Moorella thermoacetica: one gene and its partner. The protein of the gene in region 1 interacts with the protein of each later gene in a pairwise test. Links are inferred from orthologs where the notes say so. Each region holds a gene or a part of one and is shown on either strand. Other genes may lie near its edges.

The links. The genes of interacting proteins can lie anywhere in the genome.
Region 2: the proteins of nifS (region 1) and MOTHE_RS01820 interact in binary tests that used the Escherichia coli proteins (3 or more experiments, as listed by UniProt). The link is inferred for Moorella thermoacetica from one-to-one orthologs.

What each region holds. Positions count from the first base shown.
Region 1 is NZ_CP012369.1:1,578,081-1,586,042, forward strand. The notes cover bases 2,500-5,428. They hold nifS (cysteine desulfurase NifS), read right to left. Parts: upstream 4,589-5,428; coding sequence 3,410-4,588; downstream 2,500-3,409. Other genes in these bases: mnmA (tRNA 2-thiouridine(34) synthase MnmA), read right to left, coding at 2,500-2,757; nifU (Fe-S cluster assembly scaffold protein NifU), read right to left, coding at 2,955-3,332; MOTHE_RS08015 (RrF2 family transcriptional regulator), read right to left, coding at 4,604-5,056; MOTHE_RS08020 (Mrp/NBP35 family ATP-binding protein), read right to left, coding at 5,303-5,428. In the rest of the region: MOTHE_RS07980 (AI-2E family transporter), read right to left, coding at 1-808; MOTHE_RS13310 (hypothetical protein), read right to left, coding at 813-971; MOTHE_RS13580 (hypothetical protein), read right to left, coding at 974-1,132; MOTHE_RS07995 (PRC-barrel domain-containing protein), read right to left, coding at 1,151-1,609; more of mnmA, read right to left, coding at 1,684-2,499; more of MOTHE_RS08020, read right to left, coding at 5,429-6,142; MOTHE_RS08025 (DUF134 domain-containing protein), read right to left, coding at 6,302-6,751; MOTHE_RS08030 (AAA family ATPase), read left to right, coding at 6,919-7,962. UniProt on the Escherichia coli protein: Master enzyme that delivers sulfur to a number of partners involved in Fe-S cluster assembly, tRNA modification or cofactor biosynthesis. Catalyzes the removal of elemental sulfur from cysteine to produce alanine.
Region 2 is NZ_CP012369.1:350,825-353,708, reverse strand. The notes cover bases 1-2,656. They hold MOTHE_RS01820 (sulfurtransferase TusA family protein), read right to left. Parts: upstream 1,615-2,656; coding sequence 1,387-1,614; downstream 1-1,386. Other genes in these bases: MOTHE_RS01805 (DsrE/DsrF/TusD sulfur relay family protein), read right to left, coding at 2,355-2,656; MOTHE_RS01810 (DsrE family protein), read right to left, coding at 1,974-2,312; tusB (sulfurtransferase complex subunit TusB), read right to left, coding at 1,654-1,959; MOTHE_RS01825 (DsrE/DsrF/DrsH-like family protein), read right to left, coding at 898-1,374; gcvH (glycine cleavage system protein GcvH), read right to left, coding at 431-847. In the rest of the region: more of MOTHE_RS01805, read right to left, coding at 2,657-2,708; MOTHE_RS01800 (ArsR/SmtB family transcription factor), read right to left, coding at 2,729-2,884. UniProt on the Escherichia coli protein: Sulfur carrier protein involved in sulfur trafficking in the cell. Part of a sulfur-relay system required for 2-thiolation during synthesis of 2-thiouridine of the modified wobble base 5-methylaminomethyl-2-thiouridine (mnm(5)s(2)U) in tRNA.

The sequences.
Region 1 (7,962 bases):
CCTTTTTGGATACCAGCAGGGAAAGGGCTATAACGGGTACGGTGCCGATGAGGGGACCGAAGTAGGGGATTAAGTCAGCCAGACCGACCACAACCCCCAGGATTACCGCGTACTCGGAACCAGTCAGGGCCAGTCCCACCCCCGTGAGGCATCCGACAATGAGGGATACCAGCAAGTGGCCGCGAATAAAGCTGGTCAGTACCTGGTCGATCTCCGCCCATAGTCCCAGGATGTCCTCCTTCACCTGGATGGGTAGCAGGTGGCTGGCGGCGCGGCCGATCTGCTCACTGTCCCGCAGCAGATAATAGGCAAGGACCGGTGCCAGGAGAAAACTGGCCAACCCTGCCAGCAAATCGATCAGGGCCTGGACGGCGTGGCGGGCACCCTCCTGGAGGGCACTGCTGACGTTCGTTATCGAGTCGTCCACCAGCCGGCGCAGGCCGGCGGGCAGGGCCACCTGGTGGTAGCGCTGGTAAAAGCCCTGGACCAGGCCTTCTATTTCCACCGTAAAGGAAGGTAGCTGGGCGATGAATTCATTTAATTCGCGTACCAGTTGCGGTAAGACGAAGAAGAATACCGGCAGGGACAGGGCCAGGATAAAAAGGTAGAGGATTAAAATGGCCCGGGGACGTTTAACACCCCTCTTTTCCAGGGCCAGCACGGCCGGTTTCAACAGGTAAGCCAATAGGGCTGCCAGGATAAAGGGCGTCAGGACCTGGCGCACCCGGTAGAGAAAAAACAAGGCCCCGGCCAGGAAGATGCCGGCCCCGGCCAGGCGCCAGATACGCAATGCCCGTGATGCCGTCATAGGTTTAAGGGTGGCGACGCCTGATTATCCCCAGAGGCCGTACCGGGACGCGCGCCCCCGCCGGCGGGGGCGCTTCCGGTTCCGCCCGGTAACGGGTTATAGTGCCGACAATGGCACCTACAACGCCGCCAGCTAGAAAACCGCGCCAGAAGCCCCACGCCATCCTCAGCTTCCCTGCCCTTCCAGACTTACCAGGCTACCATCCTCGGCTACATTGAAGATCTCCCGGCGATTGTTAAATTCGACAAAACAGTCCCAGCAGTAATACTGGTCAGTGCCAATTTTACCAATGGATTTGCTCCCGCAGTGGGGACAGTTGAGCATCAAATTCACTCCCTTGCTTTACCCGATAATTACCGTATCCGTACCCCAGTTGACCTGCCCCTCCAGGGTGATCTCCTTGCGTCCCTCCAGGAGGTCGTTTACCAGACCGGTGGAAATCTCCAGGGCCTTCACCTGGCCGGAAGGGAGCTCCACCACCAGGTCCTCAACGATTCCCAGCTCCCGGCCGTCCCGGTTCAGAAGGCGCAGCCCTTTAAGTTCCTGCCAGCGCCGGGTTCCCGGCGGTGGTTCGTGGCTAACGGCTCCCGCACCGCTGACGGTAAAGGCACCGGGCCCCCGGGCCTGGAGCGCGGTAAAATCCACCACCCGTGGCTGCCGCAACCAGCCGCCGTCGGCCAGGAGACAGGCCCTGAGGCTACCGCTGGTTTCGTCGTAAAAAAGGTCCTGGATCCGGCCCAGTTCTTCCCCCCGGTCCTGGCTGATGACCGGCAGGCCAACCAGCTCCCTCCCCTTGGGCATAATTAAACCTCCGTAAAAAAAGATAACCTTCCTCTAGTATAACCAGGGAAGGTCAACTACATGCGCGCTAAATACTATATTTGCGCTACGCTTTCAATGGTCCCGCCGCCTACCACCAGGTCGCCCTGGTAGTAGACCACAGCCTGGCCCGGGGTGATGGCCCGCTGGGGTTCGTCAAACTCCAGCCTGGCCCGGCCACCCGCCAGGGGATGCCAGGTTGCGGCTGCTTCGGGCGCCCGGTAGCGAATCCTGGCCGTTACCCGGGCTTTACCAGGCAGTTCACCCCAGAGAATATAGTTGTTATCACGGGCGTAGAGGACCCGCCGTTCCAGATCTTCTTTGTCGCCGACGATAACGGCGTTGCGCTCCGGGTCCAGGGCGACTACAAAGCAGGGTTTGCCCAGGGCCAGGCCCAGACCCTTACGCTGGCCGATGGTATAAAAGGGCAGACCCCGGTGCTGGCCCAGGACCCGGCCCCTCGTATCCAGGATGGGCCCGGGTTTAATCTTCTCCCTGGCCCGGCTCTGGATATAATCCCGGTAGTCTCCCTCAGTAACAAAGCAGATCTCCTGGGACTCGGCCTTCCGGGCCACCGGCAGCCCGTAACGGGCGGCAATCTCCCGCACCTCCACCTTGGTGTAGTCACCCAGGGGCAACAGGGTATGGGCGAGCTGTTCCTGGGTAAAGGTGTAGAGGGCGTAGCTCTGGTCCTTGCCGGCATCCCGGCCCCGGGCCAGGAGGTAACGCCCCTTTTCTTTGTCGTACCAGCGCCTGGCGTAGTGGCCGGTAGCGATATAGTCTATCCCCAGGGCCCGGGCTTTAGCCAGCAGGGCGCCGAACTTGATCCGCCGGTTGCAGGCGATACATGGGTTGGGGGTCTCTCCCTCCAGGTAGGAAGCTATAAAATAATCGATGACCTCGCGCTCAAAGAGGTCGCGAAAATTGAGGACGTAATAGGGTATATCCAGGATGTTGGCCACCCGGCGGGCATCGTCTACAGCCTTGAGGCTGCAACACCCGGTTTCTCCCGGCGGGGGCGGTGTATCTTCGGGCCAGAGGGCCAGGGTTACCCCGATTACCTCATAGCCGGCTTCCTTCAATAAAGCGGCGGCTGTGGAACTGTCCACGCCGCCACTCATAGCTACCATTACCTTCTCCTTCCGGACCGCTGTGGCCACCTCCTCCGAAAATAGGGTTCTGGCGAAAATGGTGATTACTGGTTTGGTTACATTCCAGCCCCTTGCCAGCCTGCAGTTTCATGTTTTCGCTGGGGGTGGTACTAGCCTCCATGAAGGGCTCCTCCGAAGTTATTCTGCTCACGACCGTTCGCCGCGTGGAGGGCTCCTTAGGAGGCTTTCTTATTTCTATTCTGGTAATCCTCGATGGCTTTATGCAGGGCATCGGCGGCCAGGTTGGAACAGTGCATCTTCTGGGGCGGAAGCCCGTCCAGGGCCTCGGCCACGGCCGCGTTGCTGATTTTGAGGGCCTCTTCCACGGTCTTGCCCTTGACCATTTCTGTGACCATACTGCTGGTGGCAATGGCAGCCCCGCAGCCGAAGGTTTTAAATTTGACATCCTTGATAATACCGTCTTCGACTTTGATATATAGGCGCATAATATCGCCACAGACGGGATTGCCTACCTGGCCGACCCCGTCGGCATTCTCAATCTCACCGACGTTGCGGGGATTGGTGAAATGATCCATGACTTTTTCCGAGTACACCCTGCTCACTCCTTCTAGGGAAAATATCCTCGCACCAAAACACGACCTCTTGCGGGGGGCTTCCTGCCAGGTAACCCCTACCTCTTCCCTGCGGCCTCCTCATAGAGGGGTGACATGGAACGCAACCGGGCTATTATCTCCGGCATGACTTCCAGGACGTAGTCAATATCTTCTTCTGTATTTTCGCGGCCCAGGGTCATACGTACCGAACCATGGGCTACTTCGTGGGGGATACCCATGGCCAGGAGGACGTGGGACGGGTCCAGGGAACCGGAGGTACAGGCCGAACCACTGGAAGCGCAGATACCCTTCATGTCCAGGCTCAGGAGTATGGATTCGCCCTCACAATAGCGGAAGCTGAAGTTGGCATTGGTGGCCACCCGCTGCCGCGGATCACCGTTCAGCTGGACGTCTTCAATACGTGTCAAGATACCGTCAATTAGCTTGTCCCGCAGGGCCTGCAGGCGCTCCATTTCGCTCTCCAGTTCCTGGCCGGCCAGTTCGGCTGCCCGGCCAAAGCCGACAATACCGGGCATGTTCTCCGTCCCAGGCCGACGTTTACGCTCCTGGGCACCGCCGTAAAGGATGGGGTTGATCTTCGTCCCCTTGCGGATATAAAGGCAGCCGATGCCCTTGGGGCCATAAATCTTGTGCCCGGAGGCCGACAGCAGGTCCACCCCCAGCTCGTCGACATTAACGGGGAGCTTGCCAACGCTCTGGACGGCGTCGGTATGGAAGATGATCCCCCGTTCCCGGGCCAGTTTCCCTATTTCTTTGATGGGTTGGATGGTACCCACTTCGTTGTTAACATGCATGACGCTGATGAGGATGGTTTCATCGGTAATGGCCTTTTCGACGTCCTCCACCCGCACCAGGCCCTCCGGGGTCACCGGCAGGAAGGTTACCTTAAAGCCGTGGCGCAGGAGGTACTGGGCCGTGTGCAGGACGGCATGGTGTTCGATGCTGGAGGTAATAATGTGACGGCCCTTCTTTTCATTGGCCGCAGCCGTACCGATAAGGGCCAGGTTGTCGGCTTCCGTGCCGCCGCTGGTAAAGAAGATCTCCTCCGGCCGGGCGCCGATGAGGTTGGCCACCTTTTCCCGGGCTTCCTCCAGGGCCTTTTTCGCTTCCCGGCCGTAGCTGTAAACGGTGGAAGGATTACCAAAGGCCTCATCCTTCAAAAAGGGTAACATGGCCTCCAGGACTTCGGGCCTTACCGGAGTTGTGGCGCTATGATCAAGGTAAACCCTGCGCATCTCGTCCACCCTTTTCTAGATATAATACATATAGTATTTGCTGTCCTGGCGCATTTGATTGGCCTTGGCGACCATATCCGCCAGGGTAAAGCTATCCAGGACGTCGCTAATGCTATCCCGCACCTTCTCCCAGATGCCCCTGGTGACGCAAGTCTCGGCCCGCTCGCAGCTCTCGCCTTCGGCGGTATTCAGGCATTCCACCGGAGCAATAGGGCCTTCCAAAACCCGGATAATATCCCCTACCGTAATCTCCTCGGGTTCCCGGCTGAGGACATATCCGCCCTGGGCGCCGCGGATGCTCTTGACCAGGCCAGCTTTACGCAAGACGGCGATCAATTGCTCCAGGTAGTGTTCAGATATGTCCTGCCTCTCGGCAACGCTTTTAATGGGGATGGGGCCTTCGCCATAATGCTGGGCCAGGTCGAACATGGCCCGGAGGCCATACTCACCCCGGGTCGAGAGTTTCACCCCACCACCTCCAATCCCTACTAGTTTCCTAGGCAATAATATCTTAGCAATTGACTCGGATATTGTCAACGCTAAACTCGACTTTTTTACTCAGCTTTTAAAAATAAATTATCCCGGCAGGGAGGAATTTATACCAGGCTCTGAAATAAAAAAGCCCCGGAGTTTAGGCTCCAGGGACAGGTAGCGCCTGTGATATGTGTTGCGAGCCGCCGGCGGTGTCAATAGGCCAGGGGGCCCCTGATCTCCTCAAGACCTGCCGGCTATCTTCCGGACAAACTCCCGCGCCCTGGCCAGCAGCGGCCCGCTGTATTCCTCCACCCGGCCGCGGTCGCACAGGGACGTCAGTTCCGGGTCCAGGGGCAGGGTGCCCAGGAGGGGGATACCGGCTCCGGCGGCTGCCTCCTCGGCCCGGCTGGGACCAAAGAGGTAGATCTCCCGGCCGCAATCCGGGCAGAGGGCGTAACTCATATTTTCCACCAGGCCCAGGATCTTGACGTTCATGATGGTAGCCATCTTTACCGCCTTGCGGACCACCATATGGGCGAGTTCCTGGGGTGAACTGACAATCACCAGGCCGTCCAGGGGCAGGGACTGGAGCACCGTCAGGGGGGCGTCGCCGGTCCCCGGGGGCAGATCCACCAGCAGGTAGTCCAGATCACCCCAGATGACATCGGTCCAGAACTGCTTGACAGCCCCGCCGATGAGGGGACCGCGCCAGATGACCGGGTCATCTTCATGGGGCAAGAGGAGGTTTAAGGACATGATCCTGATACCTCCGGGGCTTTCCGGAGCAATCATACCATTACCGGTGCCCTCCGGCGGCCGGTGCACGCCAAACATCCGGGGAATACTGGGTCCGGTGATGTCGGCATCAAGGATGCCCACCCGGTAGCCGGCCTGCTTCAGGGCTACCGCCAGCAGGGCCGTCACGGAGGATTTACCGACACCGCCCTTACCGCTCATGATGCCGATGACGTGCTTGATATGGGTCAGCTCATGGGGCGGGACATGACCCGGTTTTTTAGCTTCACAAGTGCTGGAATTGCAGGCAGCCGGGTTGCAGGTTTCGCATGCTTCCTTGGCCAAATTTCTCACCTCAATAATAGCCTCAATAAAATGTTATGGCTTTACTATTATGCCTCTTTTATGGTCATGTGTCAATAACAAGCGGAAATTTTCACCCTCCCCCTACCAGCTCCGCTTGAACTCCGGCTTATTACGCTCCGATTCACCATCAGGGGGTTTTCAGTGTTCCCCTTCTCCGAACCGGCCATGGCGGTGGCAGCGACCCCGGCCCGGACCCCGGCCGGCCAGTTCCTCACTGCCGCAGCGGGAGCAGGCTTCCTTTCCACCCTGCTCCGGTTCCCATTCATGACCGCAGCGGCGGCAGCGTACCTTGGGGCCTACCAGGTGGTAGTAACCACCCTCTACCCGGATGGCCTTGCCGTTAACCAGGGCGTCGGCAACCTTATCCCGGGCCGAATTCAGGATGCGCACAAAGGTCGGCCGGGATACTCCCATACGGGCGGCGCAATCCTCCTGTTCCAAACCCTCTTTATCTTTCAAGCGGATGGCTTCCAGCTCTTCTACCGCCAAAACAACCTCTTCCAGTTCCCGCAGCGGTACGGCTGCCGGTTTAAAATAGGTAACCCCCGGCAGGAATTCTACCCGCCGGCAAATGGGCGGTCGTGGCATTTCTTTCCCCCATTCCTTTGCGAATTTATCTATATCATAGCTTTTCCAGTAAACTTATGCAACCAGGATATCCTCCCGGCGGGTCTGCACTGCAGCCCCTTGGGCCGGGGGTTAAAAACATGCTAAAATGGTAGCAAACAGCTCTCTCCGTGAGGTGGCATTCTTTTATGGATCTCTTTGAACAGGCCGGCCAGGAAGCCCGGCAGGCCGGGGCTCCCCTGGCCGTACGGATGCGGCCGCGCACCCTGGACGAGTTTGTCGGCCAGGAAAAAATAATCGGCCCCGGCACTCTGCTGCGCCGGGCCATCGAGAGCGACAGCCTGACTTCGATTATCCTCTGGGGCCCGCCCGGCAGCGGCAAAACTACCCTGGCCCGGATTATCGCCACCATGACCCGCGCCCATTTTGAGGCCCTAAATGCGGTACTGGACGGCATCAACGACATCCGCCGGGTCATCGCCGCTGCCCGGGAGCGGGAGAAATACTACCAGCAAAAGACAGTCATCTTCGTCGACGAGATCCACCGCTGGGCCAAGAACATCCAGGACGCCCTGCTCCCTTGCGTTGAAGAAGGATTGCTCATTCTCATCGGTGCTACCATTGAAAACCCCATGTTCACCGTCAACGCCGCCATCCGTTCCCGCTCCCGCATCTTTCGCCTGGAGGCTTTATCAGATGCAGCCATCCTCACCCTCCTCCGGCGGGCCCTGGCGGACGCGGAACGGGGTTTGGGTAAATTCAACGTCCAGGCCGACCCGGAGGCCCTGGAGCACCTGGCCCGGGTGGCCAATGGCGACGCCCGGGTGGCTTTAAACGCCCTGGAATTTGCCGTCCTCACCACGGCCCCGGATACATCCGGCCGGCGCCACCTGACCCTGGAGGTGGCCGAAGAAGCCATCCAGCAACGGGCCGTTCTCTACGACCGCGACGGGGACCAGCACTACGACTGCGTCTCGGCCTGGATAAAGAGCATGCGCGGTTCCGATCCCGACGCCGCCCTCTACTGGCTGGCACGGATGATCTACGCCGGCGAAGACCCCGCCTTCCTGGCCCGCCGGCTGATGATCCATGCTGCCGAGGATGTCGGCCTGGCCGATCCCCAGGCCCTGGTGGTGGCCAGTTCCGCCGCCCAGGCCGTGGAACGGGTGGGCCTGCCGGAGGGACGGATCATCCTGGCCGAAGCCACCCTCTACATCGCCCTGGCTCCCAAA
Region 2 (2,884 bases), 1.2 Mb from region 1 along the record:
GCGGCCGTCCTCAGCCACGAGTCTGGCTGCCGCCAGGAGGGCTGCCGGGGCAAAACCCCGCTCGCAGGCCAGGTTTTTCAGGGCCAGGAGGACTTCCGCCGGCCGGGCCTCCTCCGGGCAGCGCTCCTGGCAGGTATAACAGGCCAGGCAGTACCAGAGCTTTTCATCCTTGAGGACAGCTTCTTTCTCACCCAGGACCGCCAGGCGAAAGATCCGGCGGGGGTTATACTCCGGATCCAGGGTGGCTACCGGGCAGCCGGAGGTACACCTGGCACACTGGTAGCAGGCCCGCATTGTCGTAAAGGCTGGCCAGCCGTTCAAGGGGTCGTTCCCTTGCTGCATCCCTTTCGCGCTCCTCCGAAAATAGGGTTTTGCCAAAATGGTTACTATTGGCAAGCACCCCCCATGAGGGAATAGGCCGGTTACACCCTTATTTCTGGTGTTTGGCTATTTCCTGCTCGATAAAGGCCTTGAGGGCCTCTCCCTGTAAGAGGCCGGCCACCTCTGCCGGGTTGCTCATTTTGATTTTGGCAATCCATCCTTCCCCGTAGGGATCGCTGTTGATCAGGCCGGTCTGCTTCTTGAGATTTTCGTTGACGGCAATGACTTCCCCGCTCACCGGGGCATAGGCCCGGCCCACCCACTTGCCGGATTCCACGGCTGCCAGCGGTTTACCCCGGGCCACGGTTTTGCCTGCCTTGGGCAGGTTGATATGGACGAAGGCACCAGCCAGTTGCTGGGAGAAGTCGGTCAACCCGACGGTGGCAACGTCACCTTCTATTCTGGCCCAGCTGTGCTTGTCGTCGTAATAGAGCTCGTCGGGAAAGTTGTAGGTGGCAATTTGCACTTTCCAGTTCCCCTCCGTTCCCGCAAAGTATTGATGGGTGAAAGCACTGACTAAATGAACAGGCTGATCTTCGCATTGGCCGCTTCCTGGAGAAAGGCAGCCACGCCGCCGAATTCGACCCCGTCGATAAGGTCTTCCTCGGGAATCTCCATGACCTGCATGGACATGATGCAGGCCACAAATTTGACCCCCATTTCCCGGGCCAGGGCCAGGAACTCGCTGACCGCCTGGACCTTTTTGCTCCGCATCTGCTTCTTCATGAAAAAGGGACCCAGGCCGGCCATATTAAATTTGGAGAGGGGCAGCCTGTCAGGGCCGGAGGGCATCATCCAGTCAAACATCCTGCCCAGGAGGGAACTGGCACCCCTGCGGCCCCGGGGTTTTTTGAGGAGGTTGATGCCCCAGAAGGTGAAAAAGATGGTTACCTCCATGCCGGAAGCCGCCGCCCCGGTGGCCAGGTTAAAGGTGGCCAGGGCTTTGTCCAGGTCGCCACTGAAGCAAATGATGGCCATCTTGTCTTCAGCCATGACCTGTGCCTCCTAACTTTTCTTTACATAATAGCTGGTGTAATTGCTACCGGCCTCGGACCCCAGGTAGATGTTACCCGTCTTCTGGCACCAGGCCGGGATGTCCACTGCCGCCCCCTTGTCGTCGGCCTGAACCTCCAGGACCTGCCCGGAATCCATGGCCTTGATTTTTTGAGAGAGCTTGACGATGGGCATGGGGCAGAGCAGCCCCCTGGCGTCTAAAACTGCATCGGCCTGCATGGTGATGACCTCCTTAGAAAAAATATTGCGGGGTGACTTTCACAAAACCTTCCCGTGCTTTACGGCCAGGTCAACCATTTCGCCATAATCAATGACCCTGGTTCCCGGGTAAGTAGCTTTTGTATCCAAGCCCCGGGCTTCCAGGTCGGCCGCCAGGGCGTAAAAATTTATCCCCTGAACGCGGGCCTGATCGACCATTTCCTGGTAGTCAGCCGGTGCTTTATGCAGGGCCAGGACGGCATCCTGGATCAGGATAACCTCCGAACCCGGCTGGGTCATAGCCAGCTGGAGGTTGCGCCGGTAATCCTGCCGCTGAAATGGGGAACGCGTTAACAATACCAACAAGGGGCCCTTCCTCCTTAAAATTGGATAATACCTTCTGCTCCCGCCAGGGCTTCACCCAGGCCTGCCCGGTCGACCACCCGGCCGGCCAGGATTTTGTCTTCGGGTATGCCCCGTTCTTCCAAAGATTCCCTGGAAACCAGGAGTTTTACGCCCATATCTTCAATGCTGGCAAAGGCCTCTCCCAGGGATTTCATCTGCAGGGCTTTCGGGTTCTGACCCGGGTAAACAGCCCAGACACCGTCATCAAGGAGAACCACGGTGGTATCTACCTCCAGGCTCGCCATGCCGATGGCGTAGCGGTAGCCCTCGACCATAGCCGCTGTCCCGTAAGGGGCGGAAGGAATCAAAACCATCACTTTTTGCAATTTCCTGTCACCTGCCTCTTATGGCAATTATTAAAATCCAAAGTTAATCAAGACATCGGCCTCCTGGATCATATCAGCCATATCAACCAGGCTACCCATTTCCGCCCCGTCGATGTACATCTCGTCGGTAATGCCCCGGAACTTGGAACAGGCACCGCAGGAAGCGATGCGGACACCGGCGGCGGCCAGTTCCTGGAGCATAGCGGCAATATTGCGCTCACCGGGGGCGTCGATATTTTTATTGGCGGCCACTACCCCGTCGATGTACAAAAAAAGGCTGACGCCATGCCCTTTGGCCAGGGCCGCCCGGGCCAGGCCATAGGCCGTATCTAAATTCTGGTAGGTATAGGGGCCGGTCTGGACTACCAGGCAAAGCTGTGCCATGCATTCTCCCCTCCTTCCCTTTATTCTTCTAGAATGGCCTCTTCAGGCCTCTTTGCCTCCTCCCCCCTTTTTTCAGCCAGGACAAGGGTACGAATTTGCTCCATCAGGGTAAAAAGTTCGGGTTTCTTTATGGCATAAAAGACGTTGCGCTCTTCACGCCGGCGGCTGAGGTAGCC